DNA from 2 places in the Mesorhizobium sp. C416B genome. Region 2 is predicted to be linked to the other one. Evidence: predicted binding sites of a transcription regulator. Region 2 holds the regulator's gene; the other holds the start of a gene.
What was found. Region 2 encodes LexA, which represses DNA repair genes until DNA is damaged. Its sites were predicted from a motif close to TGTTCNNNNTGTGTTCNG; they were not measured.

Region 1 (15,727 bases), 3.3 Mb from region 2:
GCCGCCGGCACCGGCGTTGTCACCCGCGCATTGGCTCCAAAACTGTCTCCCGGCGCAAGCTATATCGTGACCGACCTCAACCAGCCTATGCTCGACTACGCGGCCTCGCGACAAGCTCCCGACAGTCGCATACAATGGCGTCAGGCGGATGCTCTGGCGCTCCCGTTCGAAGATGCGGCTTTCGATCTCGTTTGCTGTCAGTTCGGCGCGATGTTCTTTCCCGACCGAGCCGCCGGCTATCGCGAAGCAAAGCGGGTCCTGAAGACCGGCGGCCATTTCCTGTTCAACGTGTGGGATCGCATTGAAGAGAATGTATTCGCCAATGATGTGACGAATGCTCTTGCGGAGATTTTTCCGAACGATCCGCCCCGCTTTCTCGCCCGCACGCCGCACGGCTACAATGACACTGCATTGATCCGCGGCGAGTTGGAAGCCGCAGGTTTCTCCCGTGTGGTGATCGACACGAGGGCCGAACAAAGCCGTGCCTCCTCGCCGCGCCTTCCGGCGGTTGCCTATTGCCAGGGAACTCCGCTTCGCAACGAAATCGAGGCCAGAGGAAAACTGGAAGCCGCAACCGATCACGCCGCGTCCGTGATTGCAGCCAGACACGGCAGCGGCGAGGTTGCGGCCAAGATCCAGGCGCACGTGATGGTGGCTACGGTCTAATGCATGTTGCCCAGAAGTGAGCCGCGGTTCTGGGACAACGACATTCATCAAAACAAAGACTTAAAGCGCGTCGTATGAATCCGTTTCAGCGCGACGCACTTTAATCGTCGCCTTCGACGACACGTAGCCTGAGCTGCCCCGTCTTGGAATCCGCCACCCGCACCCCGGCTTCGGCCTTGGCGGGTCCGCCACCGCGCACTTCGGCTTCGTTTTCGCCAAACTCCAGCGCTTCGATCTTTTGGCCGCGCTTGGTCACCTTCGACGTCGACACCAGTATCTCGTCGATATCCTTGGCCGACTGGCCAAAATGCGTCTGCAACCGGCGCACGCGTTCGTCGACGCGCGCGACGTCCTCCATCAGCCGGATCACCTCGCCCTGGATCAGATGCGCCTGTTCGCGCATGCGGGCGTCCTTGAGGATGGCCTGGATGACCTGGATCGACAGCATCAAAAGCGACGGCGAGACGATGATGACACGCGCCCGGTGCGCCTTCTGGACCACGGCGTCGAAATTCTCGTGGATTTCGGCGAACACCGATTCGGACGGCACGAACATGAAGGCGGTGTCCTGCGTCTCGCCCTGGATCAGGTATTTTTCCGAGATATCGCGGACGTGAATTTCGATGTCGCGGCGGAAAGCCTGGGCCGCGATCTTCTGTTGTTCGGCGCCATCGGCGGCGCGGATGGCGTTCCAGGCTTCCAGCGGAAACTTGGCGTCGATGGCAAGCTGCGGCGCACCGTTCGGCATCCTGACCAGGCAGTCGGGACGGCTGCCGTTTGACAGCGTTGCCTGGAACTCGTAGGCGCCCATCGGAAGGCCGTCGGCGACGATCGCCTCCATGCGCGACTGGCCGAAGGCGCCGCGCGTCTGCTTGTTGGACAGGATCGCCTGCAATTGCACGACCTGGCCGGCCAGCGACTGGATGTTGCCTTGCGCGGTGTCGATGACCGCCAGCCGTTCCTGCAGTTTGGCGAGGCTCTCATGCGTCGATTTGGTCTGTTCGGTCATGGTTTGACCGAGCCTGCCGGTCATGGCGTCGAGGCGCTGGCCGATCGACTGGTTGAGTTCGGCCTGCCTTGCGCCGAACACGTCGGCGATGGCGCCCATGCGGCCCTGCATCTCGGCCTGGCTTTGCAAAATGCCGGCCATCCGCGCCTCGGCGTCGCGGGCGTGGTCGGCGGCTTCCGCCGCGGCGATGGTGCGCGCCTTGGCCGATCGCCACAGCGCCACGACAAGCGCCAGGAACAGGCCGAGAAACACCAGCGCGCCGATGGCCAGTGCATGGCCGAGCGTGATCGTCGTAGCGCCAAGCCGGGCAACGGGTTCGGAAAGGATGGTGCTCAGGTCGTTCATCCCGCCAGCATAGCCGATTCGCAGACCTGGCACAGATCAAAACGTGAACGAGACCGATTCGCACCGGTTGACGCTTCTCCTGCGACGTTTTAGGTGAGGCGCCATGTCGATCAAGCCGCTCATCATCCTTCCCGATCCTATCCTGCGCCAGGTTTCCAAACCGGTCGAACGCGTCGACGCGCCTTTGCGCAAACTGGCTGACGACATGCTGGCGACGATGTATGATGCGCCGGGCATCGGCTTGGCCGCAATCCAGATCGGCGAGCCGCTGCGCATGCTGGTCATCGACCTCGCCAAGGAAGACGAGCCGCCGGCGCCGCATGTCTTCATCAATCCCGAAATCCTCGAAAGCGCCGACGCTCGCTCGGTCTACGAGGAAGGCTGCCTGTCGATCCCGGACTATTACGCCGAGGTCGAGCGTCCCGCCTCGGTGCGCGTGAAATATCTCGACCGCGACGGCAAGCTGCAGGAGATCGAGGCCGAAGGCCTGATGGCGACCTGCCTGCAGCACGAGATCGACCATCTCAACGGTGTGCTGTTCATCGACCACATCTCGAAGCTGAAGCGCGACATGGTGGTCAAGAAGTTCAAGAAGCTCGCCAAGGACAAGGCGCCGGGCAAGCTGGTGGGATAGGGAAGATGCCGCTTCGCGTCATCTTCATGGGCACGCCAGAGTTTTCGGTGCCGGTGCTGCGCGCGATTGCCGAGGCCGAGCACGAGATAGCAGCCGTCTACACCCAGCCGCCGCGCGCCGCCGGCCGCCGCGGTCTGGAGCTCACACCGTCGCCGGTGCAGCGCGAGGCTGAGCGGCTGGGCATCGAAGTGCGCACGCCGCTGTCGCTGAAGGGCGAGGGCGAGCAAGCTGCTTTCCATGCGTTGCGTGCCGATGTCGCAGTCGTCGTCGCGTATGGTTTGCTGTTGCCGAAGCCTATTCTGGAGGCCCCGCGCCTCGGCTGCCTCAATGGCCACGCCTCGCTTTTGCCGCGTTGGCGTGGTGCAGCTCCCATCCAGCGAGCCATTATGGCCGGCGACGTCGAAACCGGCATGATGGTGATGCGCATGGAAGAGGGCCTGGACACCGGTCCGGTGGCACTGGTTGAAAAATGCGCCATAGAGCCCGACATGACGGCCGGCGATCTGCACGACCGCTTGATGAATATTGCTGCCACGCTGATGGTGGAAGCGCTGTCCCGATTGGAGACAAATACCCTGGCATCGACTTTGCAGGCGGCTGACGGGGTGACCTACGCCAGGAAAATCGATAAGTCGGAGACACGTGTAGACTGGACGCGCCCGGCTGCGGAGGTCCACAATCACATTCGCGGCCTGTCGCCATTTCCCGGCGCCTGGTGCGAGGCCGACATCGGCGGCCGCACGGAACGGCTGAAACTGCTTCGCTCGACGCTTTTGGAAGGCACGCTTTCTGAAAGCATGGGCGAGTCGGGAGGAATTCTCGATGACCGGCTGACGGTCGCCTGCGGGTCGGGCGCGGTCAGGCTGGTCGAAGTTCAACGGGCGGGCGGAAAGCCCGCTGCCGCGCAGGAGTTTCTGCGCGGGGCCAAGATCGAAAAAGGAATGAAGTTCTCATGAGCATGATGTCGATACGCGGCGCGACGCCGCGGGACCGCGAGGCCATACGCCTGGTCGAGGAACACGCATTCGGCCAGCAGGCGGAGGCCGGGCTGGTCGACGCTCTGGTCACCGGCGGCGACGCCGTTGTCGAACTGGTGGCGGAAGAAGACGGCCAGGTGGTCGGCCACATCCTGTTTTCCAGGCTGTTCGTCCAGAACGGCGGCAAGCAGTTCGCAGCCGTGGCGCTGGCGCCGTTGGCGGTGGAACCTTCGTTCCACGGCTCGGGCATTGGCGGTGCGCTGATCCGCGAGGCGCATATCCGCCTCAGGGATGGCGGCGAGACGCTCGCCGTTGTGTTGGGCGATCCGGCCTATTACGGCCGCTTCGGCTACAGCCATGCGCGCGCCGAAAAGTTCGAGAGCGAATATCAGGGCGAAGCGCTGCAGGCGCTGGCCTGGGGTGACGCACCCGAAAAAGGCAAACTGGTCTACGCCCAGGCCTTTACCGCACTCGCCGCCTGAACGAAGGGTGTATGCCGCGTTTTCGTCTCGATATCGAATATGACGGCAGCCTTTTCGCCGGCTGGCAACACCAGGCGGATCAGCCTTCGGTGCAGCAGGCGATAGAGCAGGCGATCGAGAAATTCTGCGGTGAGGCGGTGCGGATACGCGCCGCCGGCCGCACCGACGCCGGGGTGCATGCGACCGCCCAGGTGGCGCATGTCGACCTCGCCAAGGCATGGCCAAACGACAAGGTGCGCGACGCCGTCAACGCGCACCTGCAGGCGGCAGGCGCGCGCATCGCCATCCTGCAGGCGACGGTTGTCCCCAATGAGTTCGACGCCCGTTTCTCGGCCACCGGGCGGCACTATCTCTACCGCATCCTCAACCGGCGCGCGCCTGCAGCGATGGAAAAGGGCAAGGTCTGGTGGGTGCCGAAGCGGCTCGATGCGAACGCCATGCACGAAGCGGCGAAAGTCCTGCTCGGCCGACATGACTTTACCACCTTCCGCTCGACGCAATGCCAGGCCAACAGTCCGGTGCGGACGCTGGAGCGGCTCGATGTAAGCCGCCAGGGCGACCTGATCGAAGTCAGGGCCTCGGCGCGCTCTTTCCTGCACAACCAAGTGCGCTCCATGGTCGGTTCGCTGAAACGCGTCGGCGACGGCGGCTGGACCGGCGCCGACCTCAAGGCAGCGCTCGCGGCGCAAGACCGCGCCGCCTGCGGCCAGGTGGCGCCGCCCGACGGGCTTTTTCTCGTCGGTGTAGACTATCCGGAAAAGTTCTAAGCCGGAGCGGCGGTCGGCACAGTGATGCCGAGCAGCGCCACCAGGCCGAACAAGACGGCCAGAGACACCACCAACATGCCTGCGAACACGGCGCTGCCGACAGCCGCGCCCTTGCCGATCGCGGCGTTGGTCATCCGCCAGGAGAGTACCAGCGACAGCACCACCAGAACCAGCCACACCAATTCGGCAACCGGGTTGCCAGACGGCAGGAAAAGCCTGATCAGCGCTGAAGGCAGCAGCATCCAGGCAGTGATCGCCGACGCCCAGTTGCTGGCGACGACATAGTGGACGAAGCGGTCGCCAATGCCGGCGCGCGATGCGACCAGGGCAAGCACAAACAGGGGCAGCAGCCACGAGCCGAGGTCGACGGTCGCCAGGCGAACCAACATGCCCAGCCGACCGGCGAACGCATTGGGATCGCCGATCTCGTTGGCCGTGCCGACCCAGCCGACGATCATCGCCGGCGCGGCGACGACGATGGCGAAGAAGGAATTCCAGAAGCCGTCCGCCGAAAGGTCGAGCAGCCGCAAGCCGTCGGCCTTTCCGAGCATCAGCCGCCAGGCGCCGTTAAGCGATGAAGAGGTCTCGTCAACCGAAAGCATGATCAGCCCTGCTCGAACCAGTCATCGATGAAGCGCTGGTAGATTTGGGTCAGCGTCTCGAGGTCGGCCAGTGCGACGCGCTCGTCGACCATGTGCATGGTCTTGCCGACGAGGCCGAACTCGACCACCGGGCAATAGTCCTTGATGAAACGCGCATCCGAGGTTCCGCCCGAGGTGGACAGCGCCGGCTCCTTGCCGACCGTCGCCTTGATCGAGCCGCGCAGCGTCTCGATCAGCTTGTCGTCGCGCGTCAGGAAGACATGGCTCGGCCGGTCGCGCCAGATCAGCTCGTAGTCGACCGGCGTCTTGCCGGTCCGGTATTTCTTGCGCTTCGCCGCCTGGTCGAGGCGGTTATGGATCTCGGCCTGCACCGTCTCGGCAGTCCATGTGTCGTTGAAGCGGATGTTGAAGGTGGCTGTCGCCTTGGCCGGAATAACATTGGTCGCCGGGTTGCCGACATCGATCGAGGTCACTTCCAGATTGGTCGGCTGAAAATCCTTCGTGCCCTTGTCGAAGACGGGCGACAGCAAGGCGTCGACCAGGCTGATCAGGCCGCGCACCGGATTGTCGGCGAGCAATGGATAGGCGACATGGCCCTGGCGGCCGTTGACCGTGACACTGCCAGACATCGAGCCACGCCGGCCGATCTTGATCATGTCGCCGAGCGTGTCCGGATTGGTCGGCTCGCCAACGATCGCGGCGTCCCATCTCTCGCCCTTGGCCGCCGCCCAGTCGAGCAGTTTTGTCGTCCCGTTGATCGCCGGCCCCTCCTCGTCGCCGGTAATCAGCAGCGAGACCGAGCCTTTCGGACCACCCTTTTTCTCGACATGGCGCGCCACGGCGGCGATGAAACAGGCGATGCCGCCCTTCATGTCGACGGCGCCGCGGCCATACATCTCGCCCTTGGCGATCTCGGCGGCGAAGGGCGGATGCGTCCACGACGCCTCGTCGCCCGCCGGCACCACGTCGGTATGGCCGGCAAACATCAGATGCGGCCCGTTGCCGGAGCGACGCGCGTAGAGGTTCTCGATGTCGGGGGTGCCGTCTTCGGAAAACACAGGGCGTTCGACGGAAAAGCCGAGCGGCTTCAGCATGCCTTCCAGGGCAGCCAGCGCGCCGCCCTCGGCGGGCGTTACGGAGGCGCAGCGTATGAGGGTCGCGAGGTTGGCGGCGGGATCGGTCGGCAGTTTCATGGGCAAAGCGATAGTCGAAAGCGAAAGGCCTGTCACGGCCAGAGATGATGACCGGTCCTGCCGCCGACATTATGGTTTTCATGTCGTATAGTGCAGGCCAACACGAGGTAATCGCATGGCCAACGCCGAAAAGACCATCGTCATTGCCGGCGCCGGCAGCATCGGCTGCTATGTCGGCGGTTGCCTGGCGCTGGCCGGACGCAAGGTGGTGTTTTTGGCGCGGCCAGGCATCGCGACGGTCTTGCTGGACGGCGGCCTGCGCATCACCGATCTCGATAATCGCGACCGATCCATCCGGCCGGAGTCCGTCACCACTGATCCCGCCGCTGCCCTGGCCAGTGCCGACGTGGTGCTGGTGACGGTCAAGAACGGCGCTACCGAGGAGATGGCGTCGCTTGTTGCCGGACATGCGCGCGGCGAAGTCGTGGTGGTCAGCCTCCAGAACGGCGTCGGCAATGCCGACCGGTTACGCGCCGGGCTCGGTGGTCGGACTGTGCTCGCCGGCATGGTGCCGTTCAATGTCGTCCAGTCGGCCGTAGGCAATTTGCCGCTTCACGTGCATCGCGCCAGCGACGGCAAGGTGATGATTGAAGACGGTATGGCCGGGCTTGCCGGCCTTCTCGATGTCGAAGGGCTTGGCGTGGAAACCCATCCCGACATGAAAGCCGTTCAGTGGGGCAAGCTGCTGATCAACCTCAACAACGCGCTTGTCGCCTTGTCCGGCCTGCCGCTGGCGAGCGAACTTGCCGACCGCCGCTGGCGGCGGATCCTGGCCGGTCAGATCGACGAGGCCTTGGCGGCGATGAAGGCGTTACATATCGCGCCGGCGCGGATCGGCGGCTTGCGTCCCGGCCTGCTGCCGAAGCTGCTCCGGCTGCCGGACTGGCTGTTCCGGCTGGTCGCCCGCCGCATGCTCGCCATCGACCCGCAGGCGCGCTCGTCGATGTGGGACGACCTCCAGCGCGGTCGGCCGACCGAGATCGGTGACCTGCAGGGGGCCGTCCTGAGCCTCGCCGAAAAGGCCGGCACGCCGGCGCCTCTGCTGAAGCGGGTCACCGCGCTGGTGCGGCAGGCCGAGCGGGAAACGCGCGGCTCACCCGGGCTGACGCCGGAAGCCGTCACTGGATAGTCTACTTGCCGCGAGCCTCGGGCCTTGGCCCGCATAGCCCGAAAACAGGCGCGTGGGCCCGCCGCGTCACAGCTTTGGTGCGCGCCTCGGAGCCGGCGCTTTGCTCGCCGGGCCTGGCGCCGGCACGGGCTGCGCCGCCGGGTGGTTCTCGATCAGCGTGATCTTCTGCCAGATCTTGCGCGACAGGTTGGACGCCAGGTTCTCGACGTCGTTGACGCCGTCGATGACCACATCGTCATTGACGGACTGCGCAAACAGCGCCGCGATCTTGCCGGTGATCGACAGCATTTCCGAGCAATAGTCGAGGTAGCGCGCCAGGTCGGCGGCATTGGTGATGCGAGCCGGCGAATGCGCGGTCGGCCTGAAATTGGCGGACAATGCTGCCGGATCCTTGGTCAGCTGGTGCATGTCGATGACATGGATCAGCGATCTCAACCCATGCAGCTGGCGAAACACCCGCTTGCGCTTGATGCGCTCCTCGGTGCGGATCAGCGCCAGCAGGCCGAGCACGGCAAGGATCATCATGTTGATCGTGGCTTCGATGCCTTGCACCGACTGCACCGCATCGTCGGCCTGCGAGATATGGATGAGCGGCAGGATGGTGCCGACGAATAGGAAGGTCAGCGCGCCGGCGGCAACAGCGGCGACGATGGCGCCGCGCAGCCACCAGATCGGCGCTTCCAGCGCCTGCGCCGCCTTGGCCAGGTCGCGCGACAGCGACACCAGTTCGGCGGCGACGCCGCGCAGGCCGGCATCGGGAAAACGCTCGGCGACGCGCTCTTCCAGCCGCTCGGCGGTGTCGATGATCAGTTTCGGATCAAGCGTGCGGTAGCGCATGGCGAGATATCCGGTCGGCGCTCATGGTTCAGCCGGCGCGTTGCTGCGTTTGCCGTAGCGGTTCGGACCGGGGTCACCCCGGAAACACGCTAGAACGATGAGAAGAATGGGGCCGATGACAAGAGAGATCAACGCGTAATAAGTCGGCTTGCCGAAATCATGAAACCGCTTTGCGGTTACCGCAAAGCTCGACCATGTCGAGATGAGCAAAACGACCCAGAACACAAGTGCCCAGTTCTGGCTGGTTGCGGTGCCGGGTTCCAGTCTCGACAACTGGTAGAGCGGGAAAAACTGTGCAAGCACCAGCAGCAGCCCGGCGAGCACGTAGGCACTTGGGCTGACGCGCCCTGAGAGGCTGAAGAAAAGCCAGGGAAGTGGTGGTGTGTTGGGCAATCTGGAGCGCTCTGGTTGCTCGGACAGGATCAATCACGCAGCAGTTCGTTGATCGAGGTTTTCGACCGGGTCTTGGCATCGACGCGCTTGACGATGACGGCGCAGTAGAGGCCAGGGCCCGGCTCGTTGTTCGGAAAGGCCTTGCCCGGCATCGAGCCGGCGACGACGACCGAATTCGGCGGCACCTCGCCATAAAACACTTCGCCGGTGGCGCGGTCGACGATCTTGGTCGACTGGCCGATGAACACACCCATTCCGAGCACCGAGCCTTCGCGCACGATGCAGCCCTCGACCACTTCGGAGCGCGCGCCGATGAAGCAATTGTCCTCGATGATGGTCGGGCCGGCCTGCATCGGCTCCAGCACCCCGCCGATGCCTACGCCGCCCGAGAGGTGCACATTCTTGCCGATCTGGGCGCAGGAGCCGACCGAGGCCCAGGTGTCGACCATGGTGCCGCTATCGACATAGGCGCCGACATTAACGAAGGACGGCATCAGCACCGCGCCCGGCGCGACATAGGCCGAGCGGCGCACGATCGAAGACGGCACGGCGCGGAAGCCTGCCTTCTCGAAATCGACCGCGCTCCAGCCGTCGAACTTCGACGCCACCTTGTCCCACCAGACCGCCTGGCCGGGGCCGCCCTTGATGATCTCCATCGGATAGAGCCGGAACGAGAGCAGCACCGCCTTCTTCAGCCATTGGTTGACATGCCATTTGCCATCGGCCTGGCGCTCGGCAACGCGCACGGTGCCACGGTCGAGCAGGTCGAGTGAGGACTGGATGGCGTCGCGCGTTTCGCCCCGGGTCGCGGTCGAAATCGTGTCGCGCTCCTCGAAGGCCTTCTCGATCGTCTTTTCGAGGCTGGCCAGATCAGGCTTCGACATGAATTCGCTCCGTTACCACGCTGTTAAGGCCGTCGGCCTTAACCTTGTTTTGAAAGTCGCGCGGACCCTATGTTAAGGCGTATTGGGGGTCAATCGCGCGTGCGCCATGGGACGGCGCAAGTGAACTGTTGGGACGGGTAGAAAGCATATGACTCCTATGGAAAAGGCGGGATGGACGCCGCTGCCGCATTCGGACGAGGATCTGGAGCGCTCGAAAAGCGTTCCCGACACGCCGCAGACGCGCGCCGAAACCTACCGGCTGGCCTGGAACGATCCCGACTTCATGACGCGCCGGGAATTGCGCGCTGTGCGCTTGCAGCTTGAGCTCTTGAAGCCCGAAATGATCCTGGCCGAGCGCGGCATCCGCTCGACGGTCATCCTGTTCGGCGGCGCGCGTATTCCCGAGCCCGGCGGCGAGGCCTGGGCCGCCAAGAACGAGACGCAGAAGAAAAACCTCGAGGAAAACAGCAAATATTACGAGGAGGCGCGCAAATTCGCCCGCCTCTGCTCACAGCAATCGGCCACGTCCTACTACCGCGAATTCGTCGTCGTCACCGGCGGCGGTCCAGGCGTCATGGAGGCGGGAAATCGCGGCGCCGACGATGTCGGCGCGCCGTCGATCGGCCTCAACATCGTCCTGCCGCACGAGCAGGCGCCGAACGCCTATGTGACCCCGGAGCTGTGCTTCAACTTCCACTATTTCGCCATCCGCAAGATGCATTTCGTCATGCGCGCCAAGGCCGTCGCGGTGTTTCCGGGCGGCTTCGGCACCATGGACGAATTCTTCGAGACGCTGACGCTGATCCAGACCGGCCGCATGGAGCGCGTGCCGGTGATCCTGTTCGGCAAGGCGTTCTGGCAGCGCGCGATCGACCTCGATTTCCTGGCCGAACAAGGCACCATCACGCCCGGCGACCAGGATATCATCGACTTTGTCGACACCGCCGACGAGGCCTGGGGGATCATCAGCCGCTTCTACAAGTTGGGGGAGTAGGAGAACCGGGAATTGAAGAACTGAAGAATTGAGGAAAAGGAGGTCCGGATCGGTCTCCCTTTCACCAGTTCTTCAATTCTTCAGCTCCTCAATTCCTCTACCCCCTCCACTATCCCCGTCAGAAACGTCGCGAGATCGTCGGTGACGAAATCGACGTCGTCCTCATTGGCCGGATCGCGTTCCCAGATCTCGGCAAAGGTCGGCTCGAAATTGCGCGGCACCACCAGCACCGTGGTCATGCCCAGTGATTTCGGCACCTCCAGGTTGCGGGCGAGATCCTCGAACATCACCGCATTGTGTCCGGTGACGGCGTGCAGTTCGGCAAACTTCTCATAGGTCTGCCGCGACGGCTTCGGCGTCAGCCCGGCGGCGACGATATCGAAAATGTCGTCGAAATGGTCGAGTATGCCGAGCTGGCGCGCGGTGCGCTCGGCGTGCCTGCGGTCGCCATTGGTGAAGATGAACTTGCGGCCGGGCAGCTGGCGGATGGCGGTGCCCAGCACCGGATCCGGCACCAGCCACGAATAGTCGATGTCGTGCACCTTTTCGAGAAAATCGTCGGGGTCGATGCCGTGGCGCGTCATCAGCCCGTTCAGCGTCGTGCCATATTCGAGATAGAGTTCCTTCTGCAGCTTGCGCGCTTCCTCGCGCGGCAGCGTGAGCAGTTCTCCGACATAGGCCGTCATCTTGACGTCGATCTGCGAAAACAGATTCGAATGGTGCGGATAAAGCGTGTTGTCGAGGTCGAACACCCAGTCGGTGACATGGGCGAAGCGGGCGGGATCGGGCAGCGTGGTCATGGCGTCCTTATGGCATGAAATATCTGCCGTTCGAACCCCTTTCTGATGTAGAGCTTATCCACAACCTATGTGCATCTAGAGTTGTAAAAAATGGGCTCACCATTCAAATTTTAGCCATCACGGAAAGGTGGCCTTCAGGGCTTGCTGGCACAGAGACGGTTCAGTGGGAGCCAGCGATGAGTCGCATAGTCTTAAAGTCCGCCGCGGTCGCATTCGGCTCGGTAGCCATCTCGCTTTTGCTGACGCTGATCATCGTTCCCGCCATGGGTTTTCCGGTCGACCGCACTGTCTGGCTGACATCGACGGTGTGCCCGCTGGCGCTCGCCTGGATCGCCTGCGCCAGCACCTTCTGGCAGAGCGACCGACTGAAAAGCGCGCATCGCGATCTCGCCCGCGCGCATGCCCAGCTCGCCGCCGCGCATCGGCGCCTGTCGGCGAAGGCGAGCCGCGACGACATGACCGGCATGCTCAACCGCGAGAGCTTCTTTGCCGCGTTGGACGGCTCGCGGCGCAAATCCGATCGCGGCGCGCTGCTGATCATCGACGCCGACCATTTCAAGGCGATCAACGACAGTTTCGGCCATCTGACCGGCGATGACGCACTGGTGTTGATCGCCAGCGCCATCGAGCGCGGCGTCCGCAGCGGCGACGTGCTCGGCCGCATTGGCGGTGAGGAGTTCGGCGCCTTCCTGGTCGGCGCTACGGAAGCCGAAGCCAGGCGCGTGGCCGAGCGCATCCGCCGTGAAGTCGAGCTGGTCCGCTTTCGTCCGGTCGACGAGCGTACGGTGCCGCTGACCGTCTCGATCGGCGGCATCACCTGTGCGCAAGATGCCGATGTCTCGCACCTGATGCGCGCCGCCGACCGCCGGCTCTACGAGGCCAAGCACCGCGGCCGCAATTTGTCGATCCTCGACCGGGACATTTCCGAAGCTGCCTGAGGTGTTGGTGGTGGGGCTGTTAACGCTTCGCCAACATTGTTTCCACGCAACTGCGCCGTTTACTGGGTTGTAACTCGTTTACAGGCAAGGCTTGGCACGGGAATGGCATGTCTGGCCGGTACCTGTGCCGTTCAGGGAACGCCATGCGTGGATCGAAGCCTCATCCAGAGACGTGTCATGAGTTTCTTCATCAGGAAAATATCGCGCCGCACCATCGTGCAGGCGCTGATTGCGGTGCCGGCGCTACAGCTTTTTCGCAAGCTGCCTGACGGCGACCGCCCCCCGGCCGATCCCGGCGAGATCGTCGTGGTCAATGGCTGGATCCTTAAGCGGGGCGACCTGGCATGATCTTCGACAGCTATGAGGCGTTTCGAGCCTCGGATTTCAAGCCCAAGGTCTGCATTCTCGGCTCCGGGCCGGCCGGCACCACCATTGCCAGAAAGCTCGGCGCCGCCGGCATTCCGGTCGTGGTGCTGGAGGCCGGCGCACGCGAATTCGGCGACGAGTCGCAGGATTTCTACCGCGGCTCCACGGTCGGCGATCAATATTTCGATCTCGACATCACCCGGCTGCGCTTCATGGGTGGGTCGTCGAACCACTGGGCCGGCTGGTGCCGCGTGCTCGACAAGCAGGACTTTGAGCCCAAGGCATGGGCGCCGGACACCGGCTGGCCAATCGCCCGGACCGACATCGAGCCCTATCTGCCCGAGGTGCACGACATACTCGAGCTTCCCGACTTCAAGCCCGATGTGCCGATTTCAGACGACATACGCTGGGTGCAGCTGATCAAGAGCCCGGCCGTGCGCTTTGGCGAGAAATTCTCCGACGAGCTCGACAAGAGCAAAAACATAGCGCTCGTGCTCAACACCTATGCCACCGAACTTGCCGGCGACGGCAAACGAGTGACCGGCGCCAGGCTGTGGTCGAACGGCAAGGATGCCGGCGCTTTCAGCGCCGATTATTTCATCGTCTGCGCCGGCGGGCTGGAGAATTCGCGGCTGCTTCTATGGTCGAACCAGCGCTCGAATGGCGGCGTGGTGCCGAACGCCACGGCACTTGGCCGCTACTGGATGGAGCACCCGACCTTCGAGGGCGGCAATGCCATCCTGGCCGATTACAGCGAGTTCGAGGTCGATGCCGTCAACGAGGCGTTCTTCTCGCCGACGCTCGCCGCCATGGAGCGGCTGCAGATCATGAACTTCGGCATACGCCTGATCGAGACGCCCTATGCCGGCGTCAAGAGCCTGATTGCCGACCTTGCCTGCACCGCGCCCGAGGCCGCCGAATGGGTCGCCTACCAGCTCAGCCAGAACCTGCGCTGCGCCGCCCAGCTCTACGTCGCCTGGGAACAGGCGCCGCTGGCCTCGAACCATATCGAATTGTCGAAGACCGATGTCGACCGTGCCGGCGTGCCGCGCATCGAGCTGCACTGGAAGAAGTCGCCGTTGGAGCGCCGCACCATCCTCGAGGGGCTCAAGCTGTTCGGAACGACGCTGATCGAGAAGGACCTCGGCCGCGTCCGCATCATGGACTGGCTGACCAATGGCGAGGACTACCCGACGGATGAGGAACTGGCCGGCAACCATCATATGGGCGGCACGCGCATGGGCACCGATGTCACCAAGAGCGTGGTCGACGCCAACTGCAAGGTGCACGGCATGGACAATCTCTATGTCGGCGGTTCCTCGGTATTCTGCACGTCGGGCGAATGCAACCCGACGACGACGATCACCGCACTTGCCTGCCGGCTAGGCGACCATCTGACCAAAGTAATCACGGTGTGACGAAGTCATCCCCCGGTGTGACGAAGTCATCACCGTCTGATTGTCAAAAAAGCGAACGGCGCGACAGGATTGCTACCGGCGCTACCCATGCCTTGGTGTCGAAACCCTCGGAAATCAGCGCCAACGAGATCTCCCTCCCCTTGTGGGGAGGGATTAAGGGTGGGGGTAGGTGCCGCGCAAACCCTTCAGGATTTGCTAAACCGTCGCTGGATCCAGTGCTGGCTGCCCCTTGCGGCGGGCGACGATCGCCTTGAAATCGGCGGTCCGGAACGCATCGCGCAACACGTCGAAGGACGGCAGCACGAAATAGGCGCGCTGGAACTTGTCGATCTCGTAGCCGGTGCGCATCACCGTTTCGAGGTCGAAGGGCACGTGGTGCGCGTCCGGGCTCGCGACGGCGAACTGCAATTCGGTGAACGACGACATCAGCCCGGCGCCGAAAGCTTTCAGCTTCTGGCCCTCCTCCTGTATCAGCCCGTATTCGGCGGTGTACCAGTAGAGCCGGGTGATCATCTCGTCACCGCCCAGCGCAATCACGCTCTCGGCTTTTTCGCCATACATCTGCATGAAGCCGGCAAACACCGGCTGCGTCAGGATGGGCACATGGCCGAAGAAGTCGTGGAACATGTCGGGTTCGACGATGTAGTCGAGCTCGTCCTTGGTGCGCAGCCAGTTGGTCACCGGAAAGCGCCGGTTGGCGAGATGGTCGAAGAAGGGCGCGGCCGGGATGAGGCCAGGCACGGCGACGATTTCCCAGCCGGTCAGCTTGCGCAGCTTGTCTGAGACCGCGCCGAAATCCGGGATCTTGTCGAGCAGGCCGAGTGCGGCGATCCCATCGAGATAGGAATGGTGCGCCAGCTTCTGCGTCAGCTTGGTCTGCCGGTCGCACAGCGTGCGCCACACCGCCTGTTCGTCGGCGCTGTAGTTGTAGCCCTGCGCCACGGTGAAGTCGGAACGGCACACTGAATAGTCGCCACGCAGGCCTTGCGCCGCGCAATCACGGACATATTCGGCAACGCTCATCGTCGTCATGGTTCTTCTCCCCTGATCGTGACACTTGAATATGTCCGCAGAGTCTAGCGGCGGCCGGCGAGGCAATTCAGCTTTGATGATGGCTTGGGTCCATGATTTGAGGTAGAAATCACCAAGCAGAAGCTGAAAGAGAGTGAAAATGCCTCAGTTCGACGATTTCGAGATCAAGATGCTGGATGTTCTTCAGCGCGATGGACGCAAGCCCGTGTCCGAACTGGCGCAGGAGATCGGCCTGTCGACGACGCCTTGCGCCCGCCGCTT
Region 2 (15,727 bases):
CGACCGGCTGCCGCTACATGGCCGATGCCAGGCAAAAGGACTATGTCCGCGATGGCTGGAATCTCACCGGCGATACGTTCACGCAGGACGAGGATGGCTTCTTCCACTTCGCCGCGCGTTCCGACGACATGATCGTCAGCGCCGGCTACAACATCGCCGGCCCCGAGGTCGAAGCGGCGCTGCTCTCGCATCCCGACGTCGCCGAATGCGCGGTGACCGGCGCCGAGGACGGTGAACGCGGCCAGATCGTCGAGGCGCATATCGTGCTTGTGCAAGGTGTTTCGCCGGACGCATTGACCGTCAAACGCCTGCAGGACCACGTCAAGGCAACGATCGCGCCCTACAAATATCCGCGTTCGGTGAAGTTCATCGACGCCTTGCCCAAAACCCAGACCGGCAAGATCCAGCGCTTCCGGTTGCGCGCGGAGAAGAGCAATTGATTAAGCCGCACGATCCGGCGTCCGATGGCGCGCAGATGTCGTTCAAGGAGCGGATGTCCTACAGCGACTATCTGCAGCTGGACAAGGTGCTCGATGCGCAGGCGCCGCTGTCTTCGGCCCATGACGAGATGCTGTTCATCATCCAGCATCAGACATCGGAATTGTGGATGAAGCTCGCTTTGCACGAGATCGGCGCCGCGATCCGCTCTATCCGCGCCGACCGCCTCGAACCGAGCTTCAAGATGCTGTCTCGCGTCGCGCGCATCTTCGAGCAGCTCAACAATGCCTGGGACGTGCTGCGCACGATGACGCCAAGCGAATACACCGAGTTTCGCGACGCGCTCGGCCAATCCTCGGGCTTCCAGTCGTGGCAGTACCGCGCTATCGAGTTCATGGCCGGCAACCGCAACCTTGCCATGCTCGGGCCGCACAAGCACCGGCCCGACCTTACGGACAGGCTGGAAGCCATCCTGGCCACGCCGTCGCTCTATGATGAGGCGCTTCTGCTTTTGGCGCGCAATGGCTTCGACATCGGCGCCGACGCCAGTCGCACGGACTGGCGCGAGACGCGCGTCGAGAACGAAGAAGTGCTGGCTGCCTGGCAAACCGTCTACCGCGACCCGCAGCGCTACTGGATGCTCTACGAACTGGCCGAGAAGCTGGTCGACTTCGAGGATTATTTCCGCCGCTGGCGCTTCAACCACGTCACCACGGTCGAGCGCATCATCGGCTTGAAGCGCGGCACCGGCGGCACCTCAGGCGCCTCCTATCTGAAGAAGATGCTGGAGGTCGTGCTGTTTCCGGAGCTCTGGACGGTCCGCACCCGGCTCTAGAGCATTTCACCGTTTAACGTAAACGGCGAAATGCTCTAGCTCTTTGATTTGACGCAATTGCGGACGGAAAACCGCTTCACACTTTTCCTGAAATTGCTCTAGTTCCTCAGGTGACCGCGGTCTTCACCGCGAAGCGGGCGTCCTGCCAGGCGCCGGTGCGCAAAATATCCTCCAGCGCTTCGACCGCCTGCCAGACATCGCCATAACCGACATAGAGCGGCGTGAAGCCGAAACGGATGGTCGACGGCGCCCGAAAATCGCCGATCACGCCGCGCTCGATCAGCGCCCGCATCACCTGATAGCCATGCGGGTGGAGGAACGACACCTGGCTGCCGCGCTGGCTGCCGTCGCGAGGACTTTCCAGTTCAAGCCGGTAGGCGCCGCATCTGGCTTCGACGAGCTGGATAAACAGGTCGGTCAGCGCGATGCTTTTTCTGCGCACCGCCGCCATGTCGACGTCGTTCCAGATATCGAGCGCGCCCTTGAGCGCCCGCATCGACAGCACCGGCTGCGTTCCGCATAGGAAGCGGCGGATGCCGCTGCCGATGGCAAAGCCCTGCTCGAAGGCAAAGGGCCGCGCATGGCCCCACCAGCCGCTGAGCGGCTGGCTGATATCACCATGGTGGCGCTCGGCCGCGTAGATGAAGGCCGGCGAGCCCGGGCCGCCATTGAGGTATTTGTAGGTGCAGCCGACAGCGAAATCGGCATTGGCACGGTCGAGTTCGACCGGCAAGGCGCCGGCGGTGTGGCAGAGATCCCAGATGATCAGCGCGCCGGCGTCATGTGCCTTGCGCGTCAGCGCCGCCATGTCGCGCAACTGGCCGGATTTGTAGTTGACGTGGTTGACCAGGATGACGGCAACGCTGTCGTCGATCAGGTCCTCGATTGCGGCCGCGTCGACGCCCTCCAGCCGCAGCCGCGTTCCCGGCCGGGTCGAGGCGACGCCTTCGGCCATGTAGAGGTCGGTCGGGAAACTGTCGCCCTCGGCAACGATGACCGACCGATTCGGCCGCATGCCGAGCGCGGCGTGCAGCAGCTTGTAGATGTTGATCGAGGTTGTGTCGCAGACCACCGTCTGCCCGTCAGCCGCGCCGATCAGTCGTCCGAGCTGATCTCCCAGTTCCACCGGCATGTTGAACCAGCCAGCCGTGTTCCAGGCGCGAATGAGGTCCTGCGCCCATTCCTGCGTGGCGGCCTGTTGCAATTCGCTGAAGACGGCTGGTGACGCGGCACCCAGCGAATTGCCGTCGAGATAAATTACGCCTTGCGGCAAGACAAAGCGTTCACGCATGGAGCGCAGCGGATCGGCGGCATCCATTGCTTCGATTGTAGCGAGATCGGGTGTCGTGCTCATGATCCGGCGCCCTTCCATGGACAAACGCGCGCGGCGGAGCCTGCCGCCCAAACATGCCGGCGATCTTGAGTGGTCGCCCTTGAACTGTCAAATATTATATATAATTCACCCGTTGAAAGGCTTTGATATATAATGATCCGCCGAGCGTTTATGTCTGATGGATCACGATGCTGGATGACGAGCAGACCTCGAAGACGGAAGCGGCCTATCGCCTGCTCAGGCGCGATATTCTTGCGACCCGGCTGGCGCCTGCCGCGCCGTTGAAGCTGAGCACGCTGCGCAACACCTACGGCATCGGCTGGACGCCGTTGCGCGAGGCGCTGTCGCGGCTGGAGGCGGAACGGCTTGTGACCGCCATCAGCAACCGCGGGTTTGCGGTCGCTCCCGTCTCTCGGGCGGAGCTCGAGGATTTGGCGCGTGCGCGGCTGGTGGTCGAACTGCCCCTGCTGGTGGAATCGATCGAGAAGGGCGACCGTGAGTGGGAAGACGCGGTCGTTGCCGCCCACTATCGTCTCTCACGGTGCGGGTCTGTTCTCGACGATCCATCGGATGATGCGGTCGACGCGTGGTACGAAAAACACGATGCCTTCCATGCGGCGCTGCTCAGTGCCGCGACATCCAGCTGGCTGCTGCGCTTCAATGCGACGATTTCCGACCAATTGCATCGCCATCACCGCTTTCTGGGTCTGGCCCCGACGCTGCGCGCGGCCGCCGGCCGCACGGATGGACACCGGAAGGCCGTGGCGGCCCTGCGCGACGCCGTGGCGATCGAACACCATACCGCCCTGATGGAAGCGGCCCTCGATCGCGACGTCGAACGTGCGAAAACTCTGATGACCGCTCACATCGGCTACACGCTGCAGGTCTATGCCCAGAGCGAACCCGGCGCGGATGCTGCGCAGCCCCGTCCGAAAAGGAAGCGGCGATCGTAGCCGACGACGCAGGGCACTTTGTCTTCGTTTCACCCCGTTGCTGGCAACTGGGCGCAGGCGGCGCTCGCAGCGCCGAACGTTACGCTGAACAAAACGTCAACACATTCATTAAACTTTAAAAGGTTGCGGAACACAACTGGAACAGATAGTGTTTGTTCTGGGTTTGTTTTTTCTGATTCTGGTTTCAGAACCCTTGGGGGCCGCGATGCTGACGCGCAAACAACATGAGCTTCTGATGTTCATCCATGAACGCCTGAAGGAGAGCGGAATCCCGCCGTCCTTCGACGAGATGAAGGAAGCGCTCGACCTCGCCTCCAAGTCCGGCATCCACCGACTGATCACAGCGCTTGAGGAGCGCGGTTTCATTCGCCGGCTGCCGAACCGGGCGCGCGCGCTGGAAGTGCTGCGGCTACCCGACTCGATCGCACCAGGCCTCAACGCGGCGAGGAAGTTTTCGCCGAGCGTCATTCAGGGCAGTCTTGGTCAAGCCGGCCAAGGGCAAGGCGGCCAGGGACAAGGCGGGATGGGCCAAGGCGGTCTCGGCCGCCAGATCAGGCCGGGCTCGCCGTCGCGTTCGATGTCTGCCGGCAATGACGATGCCGTTTCCTCGATTTCAATCCCGGTGATGGGACGCATCGCCGCCGGCGTGCCGATCGACGCCATCCAGCATCAGACCCATTCGATCTCGGTGCCGCCCGACATGATCATGGGCGGTGAACACTACGCGCTCGAGGTCAAGGGCGATTCGATGATCGAGGCCGGCATTTTCGATGGCGACACGGTCATCATCCGCAATGCCGACACAGCCAGCCCCGGCGAGATCGTGGTGGCGTTGGTCGACGATGAGGAAGCGACCCTGAAACGCTTCCGCCGCAAGGGCGCCTCGATCGCCCTGGAAGCCGCCAACCCGGCCTACGAGACCCGCATTTTTGGACCGGACAGGGTGAAGGTGCAGGGCAAGCTTGTCGGATTGATCCGGCGCTACTGAGCCGGCTTGGGTTTGTATTTTTCACGCTGGTTGTAAGGCGGCAGGCCGCGCGCTTCGCGGGAGAAGCGGCGTTGCTCGTGCCAGGGGCGATACGGCTTGTCGACGGCGAAGCGGATGGTTGGCGCTGCAGCTGCCGATTGCGGATCGAAGAAGACGGCGGCGCTGCCGTCGCGGGCCAGCTGTTTCTTCGTCACGACCAGCACCAGCGGGTCGCGGCACGGATTGTAGGCCGTGGCGTCATCGATGACGATCAGGCTAGCGAAGGCACAGGCCGGCCGCGCCGTCTTGCGGTCTTTGGCAAGGGCTACAATGGCTCCGGAAGGGTGTCGGGCGATACAGAGATCGCCCATGCAATAGAAGGGCGACCCGGGCGGCAGATCGAGCGGATCGAGATCGAACCGCGTATCTGTTGCCTCGAAAATCTCGGGCGGGATAATGGTTTCGGCCCGCAGCGCCCGTTTCCAATTGTCCGTGGTGAATTCGTTGGAGCGTTCGCGGTTGAGGGCGAGTTCGCCGCCACCTATCGGCATGGCCACCAGATGTGCGTCCTCGGATATGAGCACGTCGGGCGTAAGCACCTGCGGCACCGTCAACAGGCCGGCCAGCGCGAAAGGCACGGCCGCCAGCCTGAGCCAGGTGGTGGCCATGGTGGCGATGACGAGGGCGACCGCCACCAACAGCACCGAGCGGATGGAGATCAGCCCGACGGCGTCGACCGGCGAGCGCTCGGAAATCCAGGCCGATATAGCGATCATCGCCATCAGACCCTTGCCCATCACATAGAGGAACGGCCCGTCGGCGCCGAACGGCATCGCCAGTGCGCTGAGCACGGCAAAGGGCATGACGATCAACGAAACAATCGGCATCACGGCCAGATTGGCGATCAGGCTGAGCGGCGACACACGCTGAAAATGCCAGATGGCGAACAGCAAGGTTGCACTGCCGGCGATGATCGAGGTCATGGCGAGGCCGCCCATGGCCAGCGCGAATTTTCGCGACAGGAAGCCGACGAAGGAGCGCTTTGCCAGCGGCGTTCTCACCTTGTCGGCGCGGTAATCGGCCCAGCCGGCATAGGCGCCGACAAGGGCGGCGGTGGCGGCAAACGACATCTGGAAGCTGGGACCGACCACCTCGTGCGGCGACACCAGGATGACGGCGATGGCGGAGATCGCCAGATTGCGCATGGTGAGCGCGGCACGATCGAAGAGTACCGCGACCAGCATGACCGCTAGCATGATGAAACTGCGCTCGGCGGCGACCACGATGCCTGAAATGACGAGATAGGCGGCGATGGAGACGAGTGCTGCCACTGCTGCATATTTCTTGACTGGGCGGCGCGAAGAGAAATCGGGAAACAGCGCAAAGGCGCCACGCAGCAACGCCATGATGGTGCCGGCAACCAGCGCCATGTGCAGGCCGGAGATGGAGATGATGTGGTAGATGCCGGTGCGCCGCATCGCTTCGTTGACCTCGTCCGGGATGCCGGCGCGCACCCCGACAATCAACGCCGCGGCAATCTCGCCTTCGGCGCCGCCGATTTTGCCCCTGATATGGTCGGCAATGTTTTCGCGCGCGTTCTCGATTGCCGAGGAGAGCCGCGCGGTCAGCGGCGGCGGTCCCTGCGTAGCAATGGTTTTCGGATTGCCGAGAAAGAAGCCGCTGCCGCCGATACCGGTGAAATAGCTGTCGAAGGAGAAATCGTAGCTCTCCGGCCGCACCGGACCGGTCGGCGGCAACAGCCTGGCATAGCCGGTGATCAGGGAGCCGGCGGTCATATCGGCGGGAACGGTCCGCGCCGAGAGCCTGACCCGCTCCGGGGCGTAGCGCAGCTCGGGGTAAGCGGTCGAAACCACGTCGAGCGTCAGCCTGATGCGGCCGCTTTCCATCTGTTCGAGACTGACGACGCGGCCGGTCAGCCGTGTCTGGATCTCGGAGCCGAGCATCTGCGTTCCGGCGCGCCAGGTCTCGACTTTGGCGGCGACGACGCCGAGCGCGCACAGCATCGCGGCCATGCAGAACAGATGCGTCCTCGGCCGCGATCGCGTGGCGACAGCGCAACATGTCGCCAGCACCACAATGGCGATTGGCTGCGCAAAGCCGGGCTCGCCGGCCAGCGAGAAATAAAAGATGACGCCGGCCGCCAGGAAAACCGGCACCAGCAGGAAGGCGACGCCCCGGTCGAGCTCCGTGTTGGCGGCCACGGCAAGGCTGCGGCGGAGCGCGGGCCATGACGGACGGCGAAGCCGTCTGCGCAGACGGGCGATAGATCCGGGCGCTGTGACTTGCGCCGGCAACGCGTGACCGGGCAGCGCAGGCGCGACGCCGGGATGCGGCTCAGGCAGCGCGAGGGGCAGCGGCTCGGCATAGGGACTATCGGCAAACAGCGAGCGTTCGCTGACGCTTGCCTCGGCGCCTTCGCCTTCCTTCGTGCCCCGGCCACGTCCAGCCATCGGGTCTGCCCCTTGCGCCCCAGACCCCTATGCTACATGAACGCGCAAAGCGCGAAAGTCCGCGTGATCACGTCCACCGCGCCGGAATCGACCATCACCTGGCAAGGAGGCTCAATCCTCAACCATATCCTGGCCCTCCGCTCTCAGGCGAGCAAGCCCATCGTGCATTGCCTTCAATTGTTCCGGTGTATGACCCTGCCATTCACCGAGTTCACCCAGGATGAGCAACGGATCACGGGAGCGGTAGGATTTCGTCGGATTACCGGGAAATTTTTTATCGGTCAGGTTAGGGTCATCCATGAAAAACCCCGTCGGCTTTACGATGTAAATCCTTTGACGACCGTCACCCGTTGCAAGCTCTGCTCCCCAGATGGCGGCTTCAAGTGTCTGGGAGAAATATATCCATGACAGTGGTTGATCTCTGAAATTGGAAGGGTGGCCGACGCTCAGCAGATCCCCGGGTTTCAAATCCGCCCGGGTGCCATGGTAGAACGGATCACCCTCCGTATGGTCAGCGTTTCTGGTCATCGGTAGTCCTTCTTTCAATCATGCTTCCTTAGTGGCGAGACCGGACTGCACAAAGTTGCGGTGTTCACGATAATGATTGCAGAAAGGTCAATATGCGTGACCAAGCCAACGCTGTCACGGCGGCGTTGTAGTCGGGCAGTGCCGCATTCGTGAAGAAATGTCCGCTCGTCAGAGGGGGCTACCACCGTCGCAGCGATGTTCCAGGCACTGTGACGGACGCTGCAGCCGAATGAAACCCAGACATTGACGCTGCTGCCAAATGAGGTTGCGCGGAGGTGCGAACAGATTTTGTGCTACAAGGCTCCGGCGCCCGTTGACGCAACCGATAATTGCCGACGTGCCCCGGCCTCGTCCAGCCATCGGGTCTGCCCCTTGCGCCCCAGACCTCCTATGCTACATGAACGCGCAAAGCGCGAAAGTCCGCGCGATCACGCCCCGCTTTCCAAACTTCCCGAGAGTTCCATGTCCGACACGGTCGTCACCCGTTTTGCCCCCTCGCCCACCGGCTATCTGCATATCGGCGGCGCGCGCACGGCGCTGTTCAACTGGCTGTACGCCAAGCACACCGGCGGCACGATGGTGCTGCGCATCGAGGACACCGACCGCGAACGCTTCAACGAGGCGGCGACACAGGCCATTCTGGATGGGCTGACCTGGCTCGGCCTTTCCTGGGACGGTGAGGCCATATCGCAGTTCGAGCGCGCGCCGCGCCACCGTGAGGTGGCCGAGGAGCTGGTGCGCCTGGGCAAGGCCTATTACAGCTACGAGACGCCTGCCGAGCTCGAGGCGATGCGCGAGGCCGCACGCGCCAAGGGCCTGCCGCCTCGCTACAACGGCCAGTGGCGCGATCGTGCCCCCTCGGAGGCGCCTCCCGGCGTCAAGGGCGCCATCCGCATCAAGGCGCCGACCGAGGGCGAAACCGTGGTGCACGACCGTGTGCAGGGCGAGGTGCGCTTCCCCAACAAGGACCTCGACGATTTCATCATACTGCGCTCGGACGGCAATCCGACCTACATGCATGCCGTCGTCGTCGACGACCATGACATGGGCGTCACCCACATCATCCGTGGCGACGACCATCTGACCAACGCCGCGCGCCAGACGGTGATCTACAACGCGATGGGCTGGGACGTCCCGTCGATGTCGCATATCCCGCTGATCCACGGCGCCGACGGCGCCAAGCTGTCGAAGCGGCACGGCGCACTCGGCGTCGAGGCTTATCGCGCCATGGGCTATCTGCCCGAGGCGCTGCTCAATTATCTGGCACGGCTCGGCTGGAGCCATGGCGACGACGAGATCATGTCGATCAAGGACATGATTTCGTGGTTCGACATCGGCGATGTCAACAAGGGTGCGGCGCGCTTCGACTTCGCCAAGCTCGAGTCAATCAACGGCGCGCATATGCGCAAGATGGCCGATACCGAGCTGTTCGACATTTTCGTCGCCACTCTGCCATACCTCGAAGGCGGACCGGCTATCGCCGCCCGTCTCGACGATGCCAGGAAGGCGCAGCTGCTGGCCGCCTTGCCGGGCCTGAAAGAGCGCGCCAAGACGCTGGTGGAACTGGCCGATGGCGCGGCCTTCCTGTTCGTCGAGCGGCCGCTGCCGATCGACGAGAAGGCGGCAGCACTGCTCAATGCCGACGCGCGCGCGATCCTGCGCGGCGCACATGCCGCTTTGCAGACTGTTTCGGGCGAGTGGTCGGCTGCCGCGGCTGAAGCCGCGGTGCGCGAGTTCGCGACGGCAGGCGGCCACAAGCTCGGCGCCGTGGCCCAACCGCTCCGGGCGGCCCTTACCGGCCGCAGCACCTCGCCCGGCGTGTTCGACGTGCTCGCCGTGCTTGGCCGCGAGGAAAGCCTGGCGCGGATTGCGGATCAAATCGATTAGGAGCGAACTGGCCCAAGAAGATTGGCATTGAAAGGCGGGTTTCGCAGTGCAACATTAGGCCTTGGCCCAATCTGGCACGCACCTCCCAAAATGCGGTGGCGAGTTCGCGCATTCCGGTGATTTCGACGTGTCGTTTGCAGGAATTGCCTTGCCGGCATGAGGAACATGAAGGAGTTTGAGAATGAGCGAAGCTGCGACAAGACTGGAAACCGGCAGCAAGACGACGCACCCGTCGACTGCCACGCTCGAACTGGCCGGCAAGACGCATGAATTCAAGGTGCGAAGCGGCTCGGTCGGGCCCGACGTCATCGACATCGGTGCGCTCTACAACACCACCGGCGCCTTCACCTACGATCCCGGCTTCACCTCGACGGCGAGCTGCGAGTCGGCGATAACCTTCATCGACGGGGATGCCGGCATCCTGCTTCACCGCGGCTACCCCATCGACCAGCTGGCCGAGCATGGCGACTTCCTCGAAGTCTGCTACCTCCTGCTCTACGGCGAACTGCCGACCAAGGCGCAGAAGGACGATTTCGACTACCGGGTAACGCGCCACACCATGGTGCACGAGCAGATGTCGCGCTTCTTCACCGGCTTTCGCCGCGACGCGCATCCGATGGCTGTGATGTGCGGTGTGGTCGGCGCGCTGTCGGCCTTCTATCACGACTCCACCGACATTTCGGACCCATACCAGCGCATGGTCGCCTCGATGCGGCTGATCGCCAAGATGCCGACGATTGCGGCCATGGCCTACAAATACCATATCGGCCAGCCCTTCATTTACCCGAAGAACGAGCTGAACTTCGCCGCCAACTTCCTGCACATGTGCTTTGCGGTGCCGTGCGAGGAATACAAGATCAATCCGGTGCTGGCGCGCGCCATGGAGCGCATCTTCATCCTGCACGCCGACCACGAACAGAACGCCTCGACCTCGACCGTGCGGCTTGCCGGCTCGTCGGGCGCCAATCCGTTCGCCTGTATCGCCGCCGGCATCGCCTGCCTGTGGGGCCCGGCGCATGGCGGCGCCAACGAAGCGGCGCTCAACATGCTGGGCGAGATCGGCCACGTCGACCACATCCCGGAATTCATCGCCCGCGCCAAGGACAAGAACGATCCGTTCCGGCTGATGGGCTTCGGCCATCGCGTCTATAAGAACTACGATCCTCGCGCGAAAATCATGCAGAAGACGGCGCATGAGGTGCTGGGCGAACTCGGCATCAAGGACGATCCGCTGCTCGACATCGCCATGGAGCTGGAAAAGATCGCGCTGACCGATTCCTACTTCATCGAGAAGAAGCTCTATCCGAACGTCGATTTCTATTCCGGCATCACGCTGAAGGCGCTGGGCTTCCCCACCACCATGTTCACCGTACTGTTCGCGGTCGCCCGCACCGTCGGCTGGATCGCGCAGTGGAAGGAAATGATCGAGGATCCCCACCAGAAGATCGGCCGTCCGCGCCAGCTCTACACCGGCGCGCCGGAACGCGACTACGTGCCGATTGCGAAAAGGTGAAAGAGAGTGAATGGTGAATGGTAAGTAGTGAATAGCAGGTAGTAAGTAGCAGCTTGATTATAGGCGAGAGCGCGTTAATCCTATTCACTATTCACTATTCACTATTCACTATTCACTACGGCCTATTCGCTCTCCCGATGTGGCGAAGAACGACATCGGCGGCGATGTCGCCGGAGGGCCTGTCGGTGGCCATGCGTCTGGCAACCTCGCCAAAGCCGTCCTTTTGCCAGGCGCGGTAGGCGGTGTCTGAAAACAGTGCCTCGAGCTGCCGCGCCAGATAGTGCGGCCGCACATACTGGTTGTAGCTTTCCGGCACGACCGGCCGGTCGGCAATAAGGTTGGGCAAAGCAGCGCTCCACACCGTGATCAGGCTCTGCGCCATCAGCATGATCGGATCGAACTTGTAGCAAGAGATCATCGGTACACCCGACAACGCCAGTTCCAGCGACACCGTTCCTGACGCGATCAGCGCCGCATCGGCCTTGCCGAAGGCCTGCCACTTGCGCTCGGGATCGAGGATGACTTCCGGCTCCTGATCCCAGCGCGCCACCGATGTTTTGACCAGTTCGGCGACATGCGGCACCGTCGGCAGCAACAGCCGCAGCCGGTGGCCACGCGCGCGCAGCGCCGACACCGTCTCGCCGAACGGACCGATAAGCCGGCTCACCTCGCCGCGCCGCGACCCTGGCAGGACGAGCAGCGTCTTGACGTGATCGGCCGAGAGATCGCGTGGCTGGGCTTGCGCCCTGGCCGCGCCCAGCACGCCTGGATCATGCGTGAGGCGATGTCCGACGTAAGTGCCGGGCGGGCCGCCGAGACGGCTGAGCTCCTTTACCTCGAAAGGCAGGATGCACAGTATGTGGTCGACATACGGCTTCATCGCGGCCGCCCTACCCGGCCGCCACGCCCAGACGCTCGGGCAGACATAATGGACGATCGGGATCGACGGATCGGCGGCGCGGATCTTTTTGGCGACGCGCAGCGAGAAATCGGGGCTGTCGATGGTGATCAGACAGTCGGGTTTTTCGGCGGCAACAGCACTTGCCGTCTGGCTGATCCGCCGCATCAGGCGCGGCAAGTCACGGAGGATGGCGCTGAGCCCCATCAGCGCGATCTCGGCGCCGTCGAACAGCGGCGCCAGTCCGAGCGCCTGCAGATGCCGCCCGCCAGTGCCGACGAGTTGCACCTCGCGCCCGGTCATGCGCTTCAGCGCCTGCACGATGTCGGCGCCCAGCAGGTCGCCGGATTCTTCGCCGGCGACGATGGCAATCTTCAGCGGCTTCTCAGCTGCCATGGACAGACTCCGCAGCCGGCAGGCCGAACACGAACAGGCCGAGCGCATTGGCGCGCGCGACAACGGCGGGGCCTTCGAGGATGAGCGAACGGCCGGCTTCGACGGCAATGCCGGCCAGCCCCGCGGCATGCGCCGCCTCGACGGTCCGGGGGCCAATAGATGGCAGATCGGCACGCAATTCCTGGCCAGGCTTGGCGCATTTGACCAGGACACCGCGCGTCTTGCCGGCCAGCCTGCCATGGCCGCGCAACTGCTGCGTCCGCTCGAGCAGTCCGTGGGTGCCCTCGACGCCTTCCAGGGCAACAGTGCGGCCACCGATGGCAATTGCCGCCTGACCAATGTCGAGCGCGCCGATGGCCTTTGCCGCCGCGTGTGCCGCCTCGATATCGCGCCAGTCGGACTTTCGCGGCGCTGCTTTGGTCAGCGGCCCTTCGGCCGCGACGAGCCGGGGCACGACTTCATGCGCACCGACAACCTTGACGCCCCGTGCCTCCAGGCCGCGGGTCAATATCTTCAACAGCCCGTCATCGCCGCGGGCAAGCGCCATGGCGAGCGAGGGTATAAGTGCCAGTAGCCCAAGGTTCGGACGCATGTCGACCAACCGCGGCCTGCGCCTGATCTCGCCGGCAAGCACAAGATGGGTGATTCGCCGGCGCCTCAGCAACGCAACCAGCGAGCCGATGTCTTCCAGCGCAAGGCTTTCATGCTCATAGATTGTGAGGTCGGACTGACGGTCGGCCTGACCTTCGACCAGGATGATGACGGGCGGATGTCCGGCCTCCGCCAGGCCGGCGGCAACTTCGACCGGCAAGCTACCGCCGCCGGCAATGATGCCGACCCTGGCGTCCGGCGCAAGATCGAGGCCCGTTGAAGTGGCCTCAGCCTTCGTCATCGGCATCGTCGCCGTCGCCACCCTTAAGCGACGGGACGGCAAAATGCCGCTTGCCGCGACTGGTGATGAAATCGATGATTTTCATGGCCGTCGGCGACGACGCAAACTCGGCCTTGGCGAATTCGATGTTCTCGCCGACAGTGCGGGAGCGGTCGAAGATGGTCTTGTAAGCCTTGCGCAGCAGGTAGATTTCGGCGCGCGGCAACCCGGCGCGCTTCAGGCCGATGATGTTGAGTCCACGCAGGCTGGCGCGATTGCCCACCGCAATGGCGTAGGGAATGACATCGCCGACAAAAGCCGAGCAGCCGCCGAGAAAGGCGTTGTCACCAATACGCACGAACTGATGAACGGCGCTGAGGCCGCCAATATAAACGCTGTCACCGACCTCGCAATGGCCGCCCAGGGTCGCGCCATTGGCGAAGGTGGCGTTTTTACCGACGACGCAATCATGGGCAATGTGGGCATAGGCAAGGAAATTGCCGTTGTCGCCGACGGTCGTCTCACCGCGGCTGGAATCGGTGCCGAGATGCATGGTCACGCCTTCGCGGATCGTGCAGTGCTGGCCGATGACCAAAGTGGTGCGGCCGCCCTTGTGCTTGGTGTTCTGCGGCGGTCCGCCCAGTGTCGCCATTGGATAGACCTTGGTCGCGGCGCCAATGGTTGTCGCGCCCAGCACCGAGACATGGCTGACCAGTTCGACGCGGTCACCGATCACGGCGTCAGCGCCGACATAGCAGAAAGGTCCTATTGCGGCGCCTTCGCCGACCTGCGCGCCGGCCTCGATGACGGCCGAGGGGTGGATTGAAGTCTGTATTTTCATGAGCATTTCGAACCGTCAGCCGGTAACCATCATTGCCGAGATCTCGGCTTCGGCGGCCTTTGTGCCCTCCACCATGGCCTCGCAGGCGAATTTGAGCAGGTTGCCGCGCATCTTGATTTTCTTGACGTGGATTTTCAACTGGTCGCCCGGGACGACCGGTTTGCGGAATTTCGCATTATCGATGGTCAGGAAATAGACCAGCGACGGCTTTTCCGTGTTGAGGTTACGGATGCAGATCGCGCCGGCCGTCTGCGCCATGGCCTCGACGATGAGCACGCCCGGCATCACCGGCTGATCCGGGAAATGGCCCTGAAAATGCGGCTCATTGATGGTCACGTTCTTGATGCCGATGGCAGAATCATTGCCGTCGATTTCGATGATGCGGTCGATCATCAGGAAGGGATAGCGATGCGGTAAAAGCTTCATCAACCCCAATATATCGACCGCTTCGAGCGTCGCCGGCACCATCTCAGCTACTTCCCCCTTCGCCCTGCTTGCGCGTCCTGGCGAGCTTCCTCAGCATGGCGATCTCGCGCATGGCTTCCGCCATCGGCTGCGCCGGATAGCCTCCCCAGATCTCGCCCGCCGGCACGTTGCTCATGAACCCGCTTCTTGCAGCAAGCTTGGCCCCTGATCCGATGGTCAAATGATCGGCAAGGCCAACGCCGCCGCCCATGGTGACACCATCACCGACGGTGACGGAGCCGGAAATACCAGAGAGCCCGGCAATAATGCAATTGCGGCCGATGCGAACGTTATGGGCGATCTGCACCAGATTGTCGATCTTGGTGCCCTGACCGATGACCGTATCCGACATGGCGCCGCGATCGACGGTCGTGTTCGAGCCGATTTCGACATCGTCCTGGATGATGACGCGGCCGACCTGCGGCACACGCTCAGGGCCTTTGGCGCCGCCGACAAAGCCGAAGCCGTCCTGGCCTATCCTGGCGCCGCCATGAATGATGACGCGGTTGCCGATCAGCGCATACTGAACACTGACACCCGGCCCAATGTAGCCGTCACGGCCGATCTGGCAGGAGGGGCCGATAACGGCGTGGGGGGCAATGACCGTTCCGCTGCCGATGGAAGCGCGGGGGCCGATGACCGCTCCGGCCTCGATGATCGCCCCGGCCTCGATATGCGCCGAGGCATCGACATGAGCTTGCGGCGAGACCCCGGTTTCGCTGGTCATCGGTCCCGGCGTAGCCGCCGTCGGGAACAGCAGCCGGCCGATCATGGCGAAGGCCTGCTGCGGGCGCGGATGAACCAGAACCGCGATGCCGGCCGGCGCCTTGCCCGCGAACTCGGCGGGACAAAACACGGCCGCCGCCTTCAGCGACTGCATCAGCGCGAAATTGCGCTTGCCGTCGACGAAGACGAGCGCACCCTCGCCGCCTTCATTGGCTGGCGCCAACGCATCGATCGATATGTGGGCAAGATCGGAATCGACGAGCGATGCGCCGGTCAGATTCGCGACTTCGCCGGCCGTATACCGGCGTGATGGCGCGAAGAACACCGGATCGGTCATTCCAGAAGCAATATCCAGCTAGGTCGGATCAATTCTCTTCCGGACCCCAACGGCCCGGAAGCATCGTTACCGCAAGATCAGAAGCGGCTCGACATGCCGAAGTTGAATTCCTGCACGTCGTCGGTCTTTTCCTTCTTGACGGGCATCGCGTAGTCAATGCGGATCGGGCCGAAAGGCGATGACCACAACAAGCCGACACCAACCGAAGCGCGCAACTCTAGATCAGTTGAAGCTTGAGTAACCCCGGCGACGTTAATCTTGCTGCCAT

Region 1: the regulator LexA is predicted to act here: its motif matches at 2,053-2,070, upstream of NLY43_RS17925 (DNA recombination protein RmuC).

What each region holds. Positions count from the first base shown of each region.
Region 1 is NZ_CP100471.1:3,672,526-3,688,252, reverse strand. It holds gene NLY43_RS17930 (class I SAM-dependent methyltransferase) at 1-666, shown strand, start outside; gene NLY43_RS17925 (DNA recombination protein RmuC) at 767-2,020, opposite strand; gene def (peptide deformylase) at 2,124-2,654, shown strand; gene fmt (methionyl-tRNA formyltransferase) at 2,660-3,610, shown strand; gene NLY43_RS17910 (GNAT family N-acetyltransferase) at 3,607-4,113, shown strand; gene truA (tRNA pseudouridine(38-40) synthase TruA) at 4,125-4,880, shown strand; gene NLY43_RS17900 (hypothetical protein) at 4,877-5,482, opposite strand; gene dapE (succinyl-diaminopimelate desuccinylase) at 5,485-6,675, opposite strand; gene NLY43_RS17890 (2-dehydropantoate 2-reductase) at 6,791-7,804, shown strand; gene NLY43_RS17885 (hypothetical protein) at 7,871-8,641, opposite strand; gene NLY43_RS17880 (DUF805 domain-containing protein) at 8,663-9,067, opposite strand; gene dapD (2,3,4,5-tetrahydropyridine-2,6-dicarboxylate N-succinyltransferase) at 9,064-9,918, opposite strand; gene NLY43_RS17870 (LOG family protein) at 10,067-10,912, shown strand; gene NLY43_RS17865 (pyrimidine 5'-nucleotidase) at 10,993-11,712, opposite strand; gene NLY43_RS17860 (GGDEF domain-containing protein) at 11,889-12,650, shown strand; gene NLY43_RS17855 (hypothetical protein) at 12,828-12,998, shown strand; gene NLY43_RS17850 (GMC oxidoreductase) at 12,995-14,434, shown strand; gene phhA (phenylalanine 4-monooxygenase) at 14,630-15,466, opposite strand; gene NLY43_RS17840 (Lrp/AsnC family transcriptional regulator) at 15,606-15,727, shown strand, end outside.
Region 2 is NZ_CP100471.1:284,440-300,166, forward strand. It holds gene NLY43_RS01465 (AMP-binding protein) at 1-440, shown strand, start outside; gene kynA (tryptophan 2,3-dioxygenase) at 437-1,273, shown strand; gene kynU (kynureninase) at 1,380-2,627, opposite strand; gene NLY43_RS01480 (GntR family transcriptional regulator) at 2,795-3,559, shown strand; gene lexA (transcriptional repressor LexA) at 3,765-4,547, shown strand; gene NLY43_RS01490 (ComEC/Rec2 family competence protein) at 4,541-6,997, opposite strand; gene arr (NAD(+)--rifampin ADP-ribosyltransferase) at 7,109-7,525, opposite strand; gene gltX (glutamate--tRNA ligase) at 7,988-9,412, shown strand; gene gltA (citrate synthase) at 9,594-10,925, shown strand; gene lpxB (lipid-A-disaccharide synthase) at 11,041-12,219, opposite strand; gene NLY43_RS01515 (LpxI family protein) at 12,209-13,111, opposite strand; gene lpxA (acyl-ACP--UDP-N-acetylglucosamine O-acyltransferase) at 13,098-13,931, opposite strand; gene fabZ (3-hydroxyacyl-ACP dehydratase FabZ) at 13,947-14,399, opposite strand; gene lpxD (UDP-3-O-(3-hydroxymyristoyl)glucosamine N-acyltransferase) at 14,401-15,459, opposite strand; gene bamA (outer membrane protein assembly factor BamA) at 15,537-15,727, opposite strand, start outside.